DNA from 4 places in the Rouxiella sp. S1S-2 genome. Region 2 is predicted to be linked to each of the others. Evidence: predicted binding sites of a transcription regulator. Region 2 holds the regulator's gene; each other region holds the start of a gene.
The links. The regulator PurR, encoded in region 2, represses purine synthesis genes. The targets are predictions, from matches to a motif close to CANGCAAACGTTTGCNTG.
Positions count from the first base shown of each region.

Region 1 (4,012 bases), 3.1 Mb from region 2:
GCCGTGCTATGTCAGGAGGCCGGATTGGAAACTGTGGTTAATTTTGGCTCCGAAGGCATTCGACATCTCAGCGTCGCGGTAGGTACGCCGCACCTGATGGCAACGGTCAGACCGCTGTGGCCGGATTTGTCACCACGTTAATTGCTGTATTAGGCCGCATCTGCATCCGCCACCGATGCGGCCCAATAGGTAGCCGATTAAGCGCCAGACTTAGGCGAAGTAAAACCAGGCGGTATCAATCAGGCCGTTATTCACTTCAAACACCGCCACACTTTCAATAGGCTGCTCGCTCAGGCCGTGAATAATTTCCCGGTCAAAGACTTTATTGCCCAGCACAGTACGTGAAATTAACTCGGCGCGCAGCGCCGGATTATTAAATCGATTTTGCGCATAAAATTCGCTAAGCTGCTGTTTACCCTTCATCGAAGGTTCAGTAGCCGGCATGCGGTAAGCCGTAAACGTCTCACTGAAGCAGGCCACGAATGTCTCGAGATCATGCTGGTTGTAGGCATAAAACTGTTGTTCGACGGGCAATAAAGCGTCTGACATTTGCAAATCCTTTTTGAATAATAATTCTATTATTGTGAATTAATATTCAATATTCACTTATTCGTTCATTTTGTCAACAGGCTGATTGCTAAAGCCGGCAAAAATCGTATGCTCAGCGGCGTAGTCTATAATTAACAATTAATTATACCGATCGCCCTGGAGCAGAATGCATGATAATCCTTCACCACCTTAACAACTCGCGTTCCCAACGGATCTTGTGGATGCTCGAAGAGCTGCAGCTGCCTTACACCATCGAACGTTATCAGCGCGATGAAAACACCATGTTGGCCCCAGCGTCGCTCAAGAAAGTCCATCCACTGGGGAAATCCCCCGTGCTGCAGGACGGCGACCTGGTACTGGCCGAATCGGGTGCGATTATTGAATATCTGCAAGAAACCTACGACGAACACAGCACGCTAAAGCCCGAAGACTCCAAACAGCGCCAGCAGTACCGGTATTGGATGCACTATGCTGAAGGTTCTCTGATGCCGCTGCTGGTGATGAAGCTTATTTTCGGTCGTCTGGGAAAACCGCCGATGCCGTGGCTGGTGCGCCCGATTGCCGGTGCGATTGGTAAAGGGGTGCAGCAAAATTACATTGATAAGCAATTGGTCACCCATGCCACTTATCTTGAAGACCATTTGGCTAAAAATGCCTGGTTTGCGGGCGACACCTTCAGCGCCGCCGATATTCAGATGAGCTTTCCGGTTGAGGCGCTCTCCTCGCGTGGACCGATAGAAAAATGCCCGCGCTTGCAGGCGTGGTTAAAAACCATTCAGGCCAGACCGGCTTACCAACAGGCGCTGAAACAGGGCGGCCCTTACCAGATTTCCAGTTGATCGCTTTTTGACCATGCCCTGTCTGACTGCGGGGCAATTTCTGCCTAAAACTTATCCTTTCTCATCTTTTTAGGTTAAATGTCTTTAAAGTGAGCGAAAATCCGAAAAACATCGCCAAACGGAGTTGAAACCAGAGCATTAATAGCTGGATAATCGTTTGCTTAGCCGTATCTACGACTTTTGCAACCGCCGTACGCGATGAGAGTTAACCGTTTGCCCTGGCTTTTTGCCGATTTTCAACCTGGTTGAAGGTCCGCATGCATCCTTTAGCCGGGTAGGGAAGCGAACGACAAGAAACGATTTCATAATGACCACGCAGGCATTTCAGTAGCACATTCAGAGGACTCCACCATGTCTCAACCACAGTCTCAAGCGGGCGGCAGCGTGACGCCTAAAGGATCGCTTGATGCTTTCTTCTCCATTAGCGCGCGCGGCAGCAACGTGCGTCAGGAAATCATTGCCGGACTGACCACATTTCTGGCGATGGTTTACTCAGTTATCGTCGTCCCTGCGATGCTCGGTAAAGCCGGTTTCTCTCCTTCCGCCGTGTTCGTTGCTACCTGTCTGGTCGCGGGATTAGGCTCTCTGCTGATGGGCCTTTGGGCCAATCTGCCGCTGGCGATTGGCTGCGCTATCTCGTTAACGGCGTTTACCGCCTTTAGCCTGGTGATTGGACAACATATCAGCGTTCCCGTCGCGCTTGGCGCCGTGTTTCTGATGGGCGTACTGTTTACTGTTATCTCGGTGACCGGCATTCGCTCGTGGATCCTGCGTAATTTACCTACCGGCGTGGCACACGGCACTGGCATTGGCATTGGCCTGTTTTTGCTGTTGGTTGCCGCCAATGGCGTGGGTCTGGTTATCAAGAATCCCCTCGACGGGTTACCGGTCACACTGGGCGCCTTTACTTCTTTCCCGGTGGTGATGACGCTGCTGGGGCTGGCGGTAATTTTCGGTCTTGAAAAACTGCGCGTGCCGGGCGGGATCCTGCTGGTGATTATCGCGATTTCAGTGATTGGTCTGATTTTTGACCCTGCGGTGAAATATCATGGCCTGTTCGCCATGCCTTCACTTTCAGACGCCAACGGGCACAGTTTGTTCTTCACGCTCGATATTATGGGGGCGATGAAAGCGGCGGTTCTGCCTAGCGTGCTGGCGCTGGTGATGACGGCAGTGTTTGATGCCACCGGCACCATTCGCGCCGTGGCCGGTCAGGCAGACCTGTTGAACAAAGACGGACAGATAATTAATGCCGGTAAGGCACTGACTGCCGATTCAATGAGCAGCATCTTTGCGGGACTGGTCGGCGCGGCCCCGGCGGCGGTGTATATCGAGTCTGCGGCGGGTACGGCAGCGGGCGGTAAAACCGGGTTGACTGCGACGGTAGTGGGCGTGCTGTTCCTGCTGATGCTATTTCTGTCGCCGCTGTCTTATCTGGTACCTGCCTATGCGACGGCGCCTGCGCTGATGTACGTTGGGTTGCTTATGCTCAGCAACGTCACCAAGCTCGACTTCGGCGACTTTGTTGACGCCATGTCCGGCCTGTTGTGCGCGGTGTTTATCGTGCTGACTTGTAACATTGTGACCGGCATTATGCTTGGCTTCAGTTCGCTGGTAGTGGGCAGAGTCTGCTCCGGAGAGTGGCGCAAGCTGAACGTGGGCACGGTCATTATTGCCGTGGCGCTGGTCGCGTTTTATGCCGGAGGGTGGGCGCTTTAGCTCTCTGTACCGCCCTTTGCCGTGTGCGAGGGGCGGATTTCCCCGCATTCTTCCCGCGTCGCATTCATACCCCAAAAAGAAACGTGAACAACAGTTACACTCGAATTTAAGAAATCTGTAATTTATCTGCGCAGTAAAAGTGTTTTATTATCCCATTGTCGTGCAGGCCCGCCTGCGTCCAGCTTTAAGCATTAACTAAAAACAAGAGTCTAAGGAAAGCATGGAAATATTTTTTACCATTCTGATTTTGATTCTGGTGGTGTCGCTCTCCGGTGTCGTTACCAGGATGTTGCCGTTTCAGGTACCCCTTCCTCTTATGCAAATCGCCGTGGGTGCTTTGCTTGCCTGGCCAAACTTTGGTCTACACGTTGATTTCGATCCCGAACTGTTTCTGGTGCTGTTTATCCCGCCGCTGCTGTTTGCCGATGGCTGGAAAACGCCAATGCGCGAGTTTTTGCACAAAGGGCGCGAAATCCTCGGGCTGGCACTCGCGCTGGTGGTGGTCACCATCGTCGGGGTGGGTTATCTGATTTATATGATGGTGCCCAACATTCCACTGGTGGCGGCCTTTGCGCTGGCGGCGGTGCTGTCGCCGACGGATGCCGTGGCGCTGTCGGGTATTGTCGGTAAGGGCCGCATTCCGAAACCTATAATGGGGATTTTGGAAGGTGAGGCGTTGATGAACGACGCGTCGGGCCTGGTGTCGTTGAAGTTTGCTATCGCGGTGGCGATGGGCACCATGGTGTTTACCGTACCGGGCGCGACAGTTGAGTTTCTCAAAGTTGCCGTTGGCGGTTTGCTGGCGGGCGTAGCGGTGACCTGGTTGTACAGTAAGTCACTGCGCATCATGAGCCGTCTGAGTGGTGACGACCCGGCAACGCAAATAGTGCTGCTGTTGTTGCTGC
Region 1 covers NZ_WFKL01000001.1:5,030,135-5,034,146, reverse strand. The annotation lists gene GA565_RS23025 (inositol monophosphatase family protein) at 1-141, shown strand, start outside; gene GA565_RS23020 (nuclear transport factor 2 family protein) at 211-549, opposite strand; gene GA565_RS23015 (glutathione S-transferase family protein) at 720-1,388, shown strand; gene GA565_RS23010 (NCS2 family permease) at 1,740-3,107, shown strand; gene GA565_RS23005 (Na+/H+ antiporter) at 3,328-4,012, shown strand, end outside.
Region 1: a site for PurR is predicted at 1,591-1,608, ahead of GA565_RS23010 (NCS2 family permease). Genes of this name have one in related genera too.

Region 2 (4,012 bases):
AAAGTAAACATCAGCAACAGAGCACTGATAACCAGCAGCAGTGCGAAAATCACTCGCCAGTTAAAATGGTTGAGCACCCAGGCACCCACCAGCGGCGCCAGTGCAGGTGAAAGCGCGACCAACGGCATAATGCTGGCAAACGTACGTTTTGCAACCGATGCAGAGTAACGGTCAACCACCAGTGCCTGCCAGCTTACCGCCGCTGCACATACCCCAACCGCCTGCATAAAACGCAGAACCAGCAGTAACTCGGTGCTCTGCACCCAGATCATGCCAAGGCAGCTGATTGAAAAGAGGCTTAGACCGGCGAGTAAAATCGGCTTGCGGCCAAAGCGGTCGGAGAGCGGGCCCCAAAATAGCTGTGCGGCGGCAAAGCCTGCCAGAAAAATGCTCAGGCTCGAGCTGATCGCGCTGGCAGAGGTGCCGAGGTTATCTTGCATCTCGCTGAATGCCGGTAAATACATGTCAGTTGCCAGAAAGCCGAGCATGCTCAGCCCAGCAAGGTAGAGTAAAAAGCCAAATGAGGGTTTCATGATGTTCTCTTATAATACGAAAAAGTAGCTAAAAGTGTTGTAGGGGTGTTGCCAGTGGCGCAGTGTATCTGCTTGGCTTGTGGGTTGTGAAACGTTAATATTTGCACCCTAGGATGAAAAAAATTGAAAGCAAGAGGACGGCGCCAATGAGGTTTGAAACAGGTGGCAGCAATGTGGTCTGAATATTCTCTGGAAGTGGTGGACGCCGTGGCCCGCAATGGCAGCTTTACCGCGGCTGCACAGGAGCTTAATCGTGTGCCCTCAGCCATCAGTTATCAGGTGCGGCAGTTGGAGGAGTGGCTGGCCGTTCCGCTGTTTGAACGCCGTCACCGCGACGTGGAGTTAACGCCTGCCGGCCGTATTTTTGTTGATGAAGCGCGCGTGCTTATCAAAAAAATGATATCAACCCGTCGTCAGTGTCAGCAGGTGGCTAATGGTTGGAGCGGCCAGCTGCGTGTAGCAGTAGACCGTATCGTCAAGCCTGACCGCGTGCGGCAGCTGGTGGTTGATTTCTATCGGGTATTTCCTGATACCGAGCTGTTGATTCAGGGCGAGGTATTTAACGGGGTATGGGACGCTTTGGCAGACGATCGTGCTGACGTGGCGATTGGCGCAACCAGCGCGGTGCCGGTCGGCGGGCGTTTTAGCTTTCGCGATATGGGCACGCTGCCGTGGCACTGTGTAGTGAGTGCCCAGCATCCGTTGGCTGCTCATAAAGGCGCATTAAACGATGAGGCCCTGCGTCCTTATCCGGCGCTGTGTATTGAAGATACTTCAAGAAGTCTACCCAAAAGAGATACCTGGACACTCGATAACCAGCGCCGCCTGGTGGTCCCAGACTGGACCTGTGCCATTGATTGCCTGTGTGAGGGGTTGTGCGTTGGCATGCTGCCGGTGCACATGGTTGAGTCGTGGCTAGCGCAAAAAAAACTGGTGGTGCTTGAGTTGGCCAACAGCTTTCCTGAAAGTCCGTGCTGCCTGACCTGGGATCAGCGTAACCATTCACTGGCGCTTGACTGGCTGCTTGACTACCTTGGGGAAAGTGAGACCTTGAACGAGGAATGGCTGCGCTAAAGAAATGCTGCCCTTGGCGCGGCTGAGGGCCAGCGTGAAGGGCAAGTTAGGCTAATAAGTGTATTAACGGCGATAGTCAAGATACGGGCCATCGGCCACTGAGCGCCTTTCAACCAGCTTGGGCTTCACCTCAATGGTTTGCTGTATTTCGCGCTTGCTGATAATGCGGTCAAGCAGCATGGTAAAGGCCATTTCTCCAAGGCGTTCTTTCGGTTGATGTACGGTGGTGAGTGCCGGTGAAAAATAACGCGCATTGCGAACGTTATCATAACCAATGACCGAAATGTCTTGAGGAACGCGCAGACCCATTTCGTCGGCTGCACAAATCGCGCCCATTGCCATGACGTCACCGCCGCAGAATACTGCGGTAGGGCGCTGCTTCTGGTTTAGGATTTTTTGCATCGCCTGGTAACCGGATTCGGGTTCGAAATCGCCCTGAACTACCCATTCATCTCGCACTTCAATGTTGGCTTCGTTTAACGCTTTCAGGAAACCACGGTAGCGGCCACCGCCGGTGTTGCGGTTAAGCTGGCCGGGTATGGCGCCAATATCGCGATGGCCACGCTCAATCAGGTAGCGACCCGCCAGATAACCGCCCTCGAAGGCGTTATCAATGATGGAGTCGGTGAAGTCGTTTTGCGCTTCGCCCCAGTCCATGACTACCATTGGAATAGACCGGTACTCTTCCAGCATGGCAAGGAGTTCAGCGGGATATTCTGCACACATTACCAGCAGGCCATCGACGCGTTTTTGCGCCAGCATAGCGAGATAGGCAGTCTGTTTTTCAAAATCATTATGCGAATTACACAAAATCAGCGTGTAGCCTTTGGCGAAGCAGCTATTTTCGACCGCTTCAATAACTTCGGCAAAATAGGGCGCTTCACTTGAGGTTGCCAGCAGGCCGATTGATTTAGTGTTATTAACCTTCAGGCTACGCGCGACGGCACTGGGAGAATAGTGCAAATCTTTGATAGCGGCGCGAACAGCAGCTTTGGTTTCTTCGGCGACGAATCGGGTTTTATTGATGACGTGCGACACGGTTGTAGTCGAAACACCGGCGCGCTTAGCGACATCTTTTATCGTGGCCATGTAAAAATCACTCCTGAACTAACCATTTTCAGCACGTTAGTTTTTTGTTAATCGTTTGCCTGCGTGCATTCAACTGCATAAATCATTTTAAGCAGTCAAATCGTTGGATGGTTCCAGAAAGGCCTGAAAGAAGCGTCGGGCAACTACGACCGGGCACACAGCGTGGTAACCGCTAATTTTCTCTTATAACTCAAAAAAGGGAAAGCCAAATTTTTGCTTTAGAGTAAAGTGATAGTGTTGTGTACTTTCTAAATGGACGTTTTGGCGAGATTTAGGCAGAATAAGATGGCGTACAAAATGTAGGGTTTTTGCCCCTTTTATCTCGTAAGGAGTTCACGTGGATACTAACCTGAAATATTCATTAATGACCGTAGTCTGCGCACTCGCGATGATTGTTGCTTTTAGCTTCACCGCAGTCATGCACTAATTTTTAGCGCGAGAACGGAAAAGGGCGATTTCTTATCACAGAAATCGCCCTTTTCTATTTTACCAAAACGACGCACCGTTTTAGTCTTAAACCATTCGTTAAATGCTATTCACAGGTTTCAGCGAGAAATCATTATTTAACGAATCGTTTTTGGCGTCATCACCCGGCGAGCACCCACATAGTGGTCTTGCCAGTAGTTATCTGCCAGATAACTAATTTTAATCTCTTCACCGGTGCGCGGTGACTGAATAAATTTGCCGTTGCCGAGATAAACGCCTACGTGATCGGCTGCGCCGCGTTTTGTTATTCTAAAGAACACCAGATCGCCCGACTCAAGTTCACCGCGTGCAACCGGTGCTGCATCACGCAAATGGTACATCTCATTGGCGGTGCGAGGCATTTTAATTCGCATTAAATCTTTGTACGCGTAATAGACCAAACCGCTGCAATCAAATCCGGTGTTAGGTGAGGTACCACCCCAGCGATAAGGCTTGCCGACCTGGTGCATCAGCTTGTTCATCGCGGTCTCTTTCGCGTGCAGGTATTTCTTCTTATGTGCTGCGCTTAACGTGAGCGGTGCGCAGGATTCTGTTTTTGCCTGATGCTTACGGTGTCGGCCGTAGGCTTTTTTCGGTTCTTTCGCGCAGACCACGTTGGTCGTGCTGGCAAGAGAAGTTGTAATATTTTTAATTTCTCGTTTCGGCTTTTCAGCCTGATGTTTCGCCAGCTTTCGGCTGACCGGCTTTTCGGCCTTGTGTCTTACTAACTTAGTACTGGTAGGGTGTTTAGCTTCCACCTTCGTTTTGGCATGCACCTTTTCTTTTGTCTTACTGTGTTCTTTTGCTTTTGATTGTTCTTTTACCGGAACAACTTTGGTCTTCTTATTGCT
Region 2 covers NZ_WFKL01000001.1:1,954,215-1,958,226, forward strand. The annotation lists gene punC (purine nucleoside transporter PunC) at 1-533, opposite strand, end outside; gene punR (DNA-binding transcriptional activator PunR) at 705-1,607, shown strand; gene purR (HTH-type transcriptional repressor PurR) at 1,671-2,696, opposite strand; gene GA565_RS09180 (YnhF family membrane protein) at 3,034-3,123, shown strand; gene GA565_RS09185 (C40 family peptidase) at 3,260-4,012, opposite strand, start outside.

Region 3 (4,012 bases), 1.8 Mb from region 2:
TGCTGGTTGTTTATACGTCCTTGAATCAACACATTATTAGCTGGAATATCGTCCAGCGCCAGCGTGTCTGCACTCAATTGGAATTGGGCATTGTTGCCTAATACCGCGTTCTTGGCCGGTTGCCACGGCGTAATTCCCGCATTCACGTTTTTGCCCGCCACTTTCCACTGTTCAAGGCTGCCGTTCAGCGCAATATTATTTAACTGCAGCGTATTTGCCTGCAGCGGCAGATTCAACGGAGAAGGAGAAAGGTTCAGCGTGCCGTCTACCAGCACCAGCCGGTCGAAAAAGCGCGGATCGGTAATTTGACGCCAGCTCAGGTCGAAATCAACCTCGTTGGCATCAAGCACGTCCGGCTGATTTTTTTCACCAAACTTCACCCCAGAAAGCGTGATGCACGAAGGGGTAGACCAGGAGTGATCGACTTTATCAAACGACAGATGATATTCACTGTTATCACTCACCCAACGGCTAAGCGAGCCAGCGGCCCAACGTGTTTGCAGTAAAACGTACAGTATGACGATTGCCAAAACCAACAGCAGGGCTATTGTCAGCAGCAATTTACCGATAAATTTCATCGTCTGAATCCATATCCGTTGAGAAAGTCGGAAAAACGTACACCTGTTTATGCCGTAATCAGCAATCTTTCTCAATAGGTTAACATGTTACAGGCAATAAAAAACGGCGGGAGGATAACCCTTCCGCCGCTGTTGAACCTATGTTGCCTTAGTTTTCAAACCACTACGGTTCGCGCGGGAAGACCAGATTCAGCACGATGGCCGTAATACCGCCTGCGGCAATGCCGGAGGAGAGCAATGTTTTGAGCCAGTCTGGTGCAAATTGCAGGATCAGCGGCTGTTGTGAAACGCCCATCCCTACGGCCAGCGACAGCGCCATGATCATAATCGCACGGCGATTAAGACGCTCTCTCGACACGATGCGCACGCCAGATGCAGCAATAGTGCCAAACATCACGATAGTCGCCCCGCCGAGCACCGGTTCGGGGATATGTTGCACGAAGCCCGCCACCGCCGGAAACAGGCCTAGCACAATCAACATCAGCGCTACCACAAATCCGACATAGCGACTGGCAACGCCGGTCAGCTGGATAACGCCATTATTCTGGCCGAAGCAGGAGTTGGGGAAGGTGTTGAACACCGCAGACAGCATCGAGTTCAGGCCATTAGCCAGCACGCCACCCTTAATGCGTTTCATATACAGCGGACCGCTGACCGGCTGCTCTGAAACGTCGGAGGTAGCGGTGATATCACCAATGGTTTCCAGCGAGGTCACCATAAAGATAAGCATCAGCGGAACAAGCAGATTCCAGTCGAAGCCAAGGCCGTAATAGAGCGGGGTAGGCAGGGTTATCCAGTGCGTTGTTGCAGCCGGTGTCGCAGCGGGCAGCATGTCCATGCCCCAGGCAACCGCGTAGCCCACCGCCATAGCTATTACCAGCGAGGCGACACGCAAGTAGGGGTTACGCTGGCGGTTGAGCAGAATAATCACCACCAGAACCACGGCAGCCAGAATCAGGTTTTTCGGCGCACCAAAAGTGTGGTCGCTCATCGCGGCATAGCCACCGCCAATAGACGTTAATCCTACCTGAATAAGAGACAGGCCGATGATCATCACCACAATACCGGAAACCAGCGGGGTAATAATGCGGCGCGCAAGATGCAATACGCGCGAGAGCAAAATCTCGGTGCATGACGCCACCATAAGCGTGCCGAACAGCGCGGCCATCATGGTAGGAACATCGGCCCCGCCATTTTTAATCGCCATGCCGCCCATAATTAACGGTGCCACGAAGTTGAAACTGGTTCCCTGAATGGACAGCAGGCCAGAACCGACCGGACCCCAGGTTTTGATTTGCAGAATTGACGCCAAACCGGAGGCAAACAGCGACATACTAATAATGTGCTGAGTATCCTGAGCGGGCAGACCCAAAGCCTGACAAATCAACAATGCGGGAGTGATAACAGCAACAAACATCGCCAGCAGGTGCTGACAGGCCGCAAACAGCGTTTGTGGCAACGGCGGGCGGTCTTCCAGCCGATAGATTAATTCACTGTTGCGTGTAGTTTCTGGCGATTGGCGCTGAGCCTCTGGCTCGGCAGATTGTGTTGTCACGTTGGGCACCCTGTTAAGCCGAAAGCGGGCATTTTTCATGATCTTGGGCACAAAAGCAATCGTTTGCCAGCGGCATTTTTATCGCCCAAGACACAAATAATTAGCCGATGCAGCTGTCTGATATGACTTAATCAAGTGGGGGGTATTTTTGATAGGGTTATCAAGCGTTAGTGTAACGAACCCGCTCGGGCAGCCAGCGTTCGATAAGCGCCCGTGCATGTTCGGGATACTGTTGCTGAATATGGCGGGCGATGCGCTGAACTTCTGGGATCATCGCCTGGTCGCGCAGTAAATCGGCGACTTTAAATTCGGCGCTGCCGGTTTGTCGCGTACCCAGCAGTTCGCCCGGACCGCGGATCTCCAGGTCCTGCTGTGCGATGACAAAACCGTCGTTGCTGTCGCGTAATACTTGCAAACGCTTCTGCGCGGTTTTGCTTAGCGGCGTTTTATACAACAGCACGCAATGGGAGGCGATGGCACCACGCCCTACGCGGCCGCGCAGCTGGTGCAGCTGGGCTAGACCCAAACGTTCGGGGTTTTCAATAATCATCAGGCTGGCATTGGGCACGTCGACGCCAACCTCGATAACCGTGGTGGCAACCAGCAGCTGTATTTCACCTTGCTTGAAAGCCTGCATGACTGCCTGCTTTTCCTGCGCTTTCATTCGACCGTGAACCAAACCGATCTTCAGCTCCGGCAGGGCGATTTTCAGCCCTTCCCACGTCGCTTCCGCCGCCTGAGCCTCAAGCATTTCCGATTCTTCAATCAGCGTACAGACCCAGTAAGCCTGACGATTTTCTTCCATACAGGCACTTTTCACCCGCTGGATAATGTCGCTGCGGCGGGTATCAGGAATGGCAACGGTAGTGACCGGCGTGCGCCCTGGCGGCAGTTCGTCGATAACCGAGGTATCAAGATCTGCATAAGCAGTCATCGCCAGCGTGCGCGGAATTGGCGTGGCGGTCATGATCAACTGATGCGGATGGAAGCCTTGCTGCTTGCCCTTTTCCCACAGCGCCAAACGCTGGTGGACGCCGAAGCGGTGCTGCTCGTCGATAATGACCAGTGCTAGTGCGGAGAACTGAATTTGTTCCTGGAAGATGGCGTGAGTACCAACCACCATCGATACCTGTCCGCTGGCAATCGCCTCTTGCTGGGCGATGCGCGCTTTGCCTTTTTGTTTTCCTGCAAGCCAGCCGACCTGAATTCCCAGCGGTTCAAACCACTGGCGGAAGTTATTGGCATGCTGCTCGGCCAAAAGTTCGGTCGGTGCCATCAGGCCCACCTGCTTGCCTTGAGCGATGGCGCAAAGCGCAGCGAGTGCGGCGACCAGCGTTTTGCCGGAGCCGACGTCACCCTGCACCAGACGCATCATCGGGTAGCCCTGAGCCAAATCTTTTTCAATTTCGGCAACCACGCGACTCTGTGCGCCGGTCGGGCTAAACGGAAGCGACGCTAAAAATGTGTCCATCAGCTTGTGGTCTTTTCCCAGCGGCAGCGCCTTGTAGCTCTGCGTTCCGGCACGCACCGCCAGCATGCTGAGGTTGTGAGCCAGCAGCTCTTCCATAATCAGTCTGCGCTGTGCCGGATGCTGACCCTTTTCAAGGTCGGCAAGCTGCATATCAGGCGGGGGGCGATGTAACAGATGCAACGCCTGCGACAGTGGCATCAGCGCGCGGCTGAGCTCCTGCGGCAAAAGTTCGACAATGGGTTGGGTATCAAGCAGTGATAATGCCTGGTCGGTCAGCTTGCGCAACGTGGCCTGACGAATACCTTCGGTGGTGGGATAAACTGGCGTCAGTGATTCTTGTAAAACAACTTCGCTGTTTTCACCCTGCACGCGGTATTCGGGATGAATAATCTCGGCGCCAATCGTTCC
Region 3 covers NZ_WFKL01000001.1:177,309-181,320, reverse strand. The annotation lists gene GA565_RS00845 (AsmA family protein) at 1-578, opposite strand, end outside; gene GA565_RS00840 (NCS2 family protein) at 742-2,172, opposite strand; gene recG (ATP-dependent DNA helicase RecG) at 2,294-4,012, opposite strand, start outside.
Region 3: a site for PurR is predicted at 2,186-2,203, ahead of GA565_RS00840 (NCS2 family protein). Genes of this name have one in related genera too.

Region 4 (4,012 bases), 1.9 Mb from region 2:
GCTGGCCTTAGCTATTTTTAAACCTAGATCCCTGTCACAAAGTTCCGTAAATTTAATATTTTGTAACACATTCTTTCTCACTGAAACAAGTTTAGGCGTTTAGTAGCATTTTCGATGTAGATTAAGCGCACCCTCAATGGAACACTGCGTTCAGACACAGGAGACACCAAACTATCAACAATAGTTCCGTAAATTATTGTAGGCAGTGGCAAGGTGTCCAAATAACACCAATGAGGGTAATAATAAATGATGAAGCGCAACATTCTCGCAGTGGTAATCCCAGCCTTGTTAGCTGCTGGCGCAGCAAACGCAGCCGAAATCTATAATAAAGACGGCAACAAGCTGGATCTGTACGGAAAAGTAGACGGTCTGCATTACTTCTCTAAAGACGACGGTAGCGATGGCGACCAGTCTTACGTTCGTTTCGGCTTCAAAGGCGAAACCAAGATCAATGACAACATCACCGGTTACGGCCAGTGGGAATACAACATTCAGGCTAACAACTCAGAAGGTGCTGACGCGCAAAGCGGCAACAAAACCCGTCTGGGCTTCGCAGGTCTGAAATTCAACGAATACGGTTCATTCGACTACGGTCGTAACTACGGCCTGATGTATGACACTATCGGCTGGACCGATATGATGCCAGAATACGGCGGCGACTCTGGTTACTCAGACGGCTACCTGTCTGGTCGTTCTACCGGCGTGGCAACTTACCGTAACACCAACTTCTTTGGTCTGGTTGATGGATGGGACTTCGCCGTTCAGTACCAGGGCAAAAACGACCGCGACAACGGTGATATCCTGCGCGGTAACGGCGACGGTTATGCGCTGTCAACGTCTTACACCTCTTCTATCGGTCTGGGCATCGTAGCGTCTATGGCGCAGTCTAACCGTACCGACGGTCAGAAAGCGCTGGCTTACGGCAACGACAAAAACAAAGCACGCAGCTGGGGTACCGCAGTTAAGTATGATGCGAACAACATCTACCTCGCCGCTCTCTACACCGAAACTCGCGATGCTGCTCGTATCTCCAACTCGAACAACGACGACGAAGGCTTTGCAAACAAAGCTGTAACGACCGAAGTTATCGCTCAGTACCAGTTCGATTTCGGCCTGCGTCCGTCTATCGCCTACGTTCAGTCTAAAGGCAAAGACATCGAAGGTATCGGCGATGCTGACCTGTACAAATACTACGAAGTGGGCGCAACTTACTACTTCAACAAAAATATGTCTACCTATGTTGACTACAAAATCAACCGCCTGAACGACAACAACCCACTGGGTCTGGCGACAGACGACGTTGTTGCACTGGGTCTGGTATACCAGTTCTAATTTAGCCTAAGCCTCGCGCCTTCGGGTGCAACGCAAGTCTAAAAATCAGGCAGAGCTTCGGCTCTGCCTTTTTTATGACTCGATTTTAATTCCGCCTTGCCCTCCCTTAATTCTCAACGCTCCCTCGGATTTTATTATCCCGTTTCATCAGAAAAATTAATGCTGAAGGCCCGCTCACAACTCTGCTTTCTTTTTGCCGCAAACGGTTGGCAAAGGTCAAATCTGGCGGTAACCTAAATGCCTCATTCTGCTTGTCACTGGTCATGGAAGTATCCACATGTTTGAAAAAATCACTGCTGCACCCGCCGATCCGATCCTTGGTCTTACCGATCTTTTCCGCGCTGACGATCGTCAGGACAAAATCAACCTGGGAATTGGCGTCTATAAGGACGAAACAGGTAAGACGCCGGTGCTCGCCAGTGTTAAAAAGGCCGAGCAGTTCTTGCTGGAAAATGAAACCACTAAAACTTATCTGAGCATTGACGGTTTGCCCGATTTCGCACACTGCACGCAAGAGCTGCTGTTTGGCGCAGACAGCGCAATCATCAGTGAGAAACGTGCACGCACTGCGCAAACCCCAGGGGGTACTGGCGCGCTGCGTATCGCGGCCGATTTTGTGGCAACACAAACCGATGCAAAACGCGTTTGGGTGAGTAATCCAAGCTGGCCAAACCACGTCGGTGTGTTTTCATCCGCAGGCCTGGAAGTAGCTGAATACAATTATTACGATGCAGAAAAACACGCGCTGGACTTTGACGGCATGCTCAAAAGCCTGAATAACGCCAAGGCCGGAGATATCGTACTATTCCACGGCTGCTGTCATAACCCGACCGGTATTGACCCAACTATCGCGCAATGGCAACAGCTGGCAGAACTTTCTGTCGCCAAGGGCTGGTTGCCGCTGTTTGACTTCGCGTACCAGGGCTTCGCCAAAGGTCTGGAAGAAGACGCACAGGGCCTGCGTATCTTCGCTTCGCTGCATAAAGAGTTGCTGGTTGCCAGTTCGTACTCTAAAAACTTCGGCCTTTACAACGAGCGCGTGGGCGCCTTTACGCTGGTTACCACTGACGCCGAAACCGCCGACCGTGCATTCAGCCAGGTCAAATCGGTTATCCGCACTAACTACTCCAACCCCCCGGCACACGGCGCCGCGGTCGTTGCCACCATTCTGGGCAACCCTGAACTGCGTGCACAGTGGGAGCTGGAGCTGAGCGATATGCGTCAGCGCATTCATCGCATGCGTCAACTGTTTGTGACCACGCTGAAGGAAAAAGGCGCCAAGCAGGATTTCAGCTTTATTATTCAACAGAACGGCATGTTCTCATTTAGTGGACTGAGTAAAGACCAGGTTCTGCGTTTGCGTTCGGAGTTTGGCGTTTACGCCGTGAATTCTGGCCGTATCAACGTGGCGGGTATTACTCTCGATAATATGGCGCCGCTGTGCGAAGCCATTGTCGCAGTACTGTAATCCGCTGAATTATGGGTAATAAAAAAGCCAGCCGGAAAGCTCCGCGCTGGCTTTTTTAATGCATCGACACTCACCAGATAGGCTGCTCGTCCTGCAGGAAAGGATTGGTTTTTCTTTCGTGGCCTAAATTGGACATTGGACCATGGCCCGGCAGGAAGACGATATCGTCACCCAGCGGCAAAAGTTTGGTCTTGATCGCGTTGATCAAATCTTCATGGTTTCCGCGTGGGAAATCGCTGCGCCCTACTCCGCCTTTAAAAATCACGTCACCGGATACTGCAAATCTCGCCGCATCATTAATAAAGACGATGTGTCCAGGCGTGTGTCCCGGACACTCAAGCACCGACAGACTCTCTTCACCAACCTTGACCACATCGCCCTCCGCCAACCAAGTATCTGGAGTAAAAGCGGCACAGTGTTCCAAACCAAACATGCGCGCCTGTTCCGGTAACCCTTCGAGCAGGAAGGCGTCTTCCTTGTGCGGACCAATAATGGGAACCTGATAATGTGCGGCGAGTTCGGCTGCGGCTCCGACGTGGTCGAGATGTCCGTGAGTGAGCAAAACCTGAGTAATGTTTACGCCCAGAGCAGCAACCTCAGCTTTGATCTTCTCGGCATCACCACCGGGGTCGACAACGGCGGCCTGATTGGTTTTAGGACAATAAATAACTGAGCAGTTCTGGCTGAATGCCGTTACCGGAATGATGTGATATTTCATTTAAGCTCCACGCATACCCCTGGCTCTTAAACGCATAGCAAGTCCCAGAGGTATGATTTTTTCCTGATTTTCGCACACCGTCAGGACCAGGTTCGGTTCGGTCCCGTATCGATGTGCACAAAGTCACTTCGTGGATAATATCCTACACCACCCATCCGCATTTTTAACGCTGCTTTGCGGATATTCGCCAAATCAACGCCCTGGATATGGAAATCCATGGCTTTGCCCAACGTGTGATAACTGTGTTTTGCGACGCCGCTGCCAGGTTTGCGCATGCTGTTGTTGGTCGCCAAAGTACGGTAGCCCGAAATCAGCTGAACCGGTTTATTGGTTCCCAACATGATCTGCAGACGATAGAGGTGGTCGAAAAGTTGTGGATCGATTTTGGTCACCTGCCCACCAGCACGATAATCGCGGAACAAATGATTCAATCGCGCCAACTCATCCCTGTTGTACTTCTTACCATCAAAAAACTCGGTTTTGAGGGTTTCACC
Region 4 covers NZ_WFKL01000001.1:3,901,486-3,905,497, forward strand. The annotation lists gene ompC (porin OmpC) at 247-1,332, shown strand; gene GA565_RS17905 (amino acid aminotransferase) at 1,610-2,800, shown strand; gene GA565_RS17910 (MBL fold metallo-hydrolase) at 2,871-3,518, opposite strand; gene GA565_RS17915 (YcbK family protein) at 3,599-4,012, opposite strand, start outside.
Region 4: a site for PurR is predicted at 1,528-1,545, ahead of GA565_RS17905 (amino acid aminotransferase). Genes of this name have one in related genera too.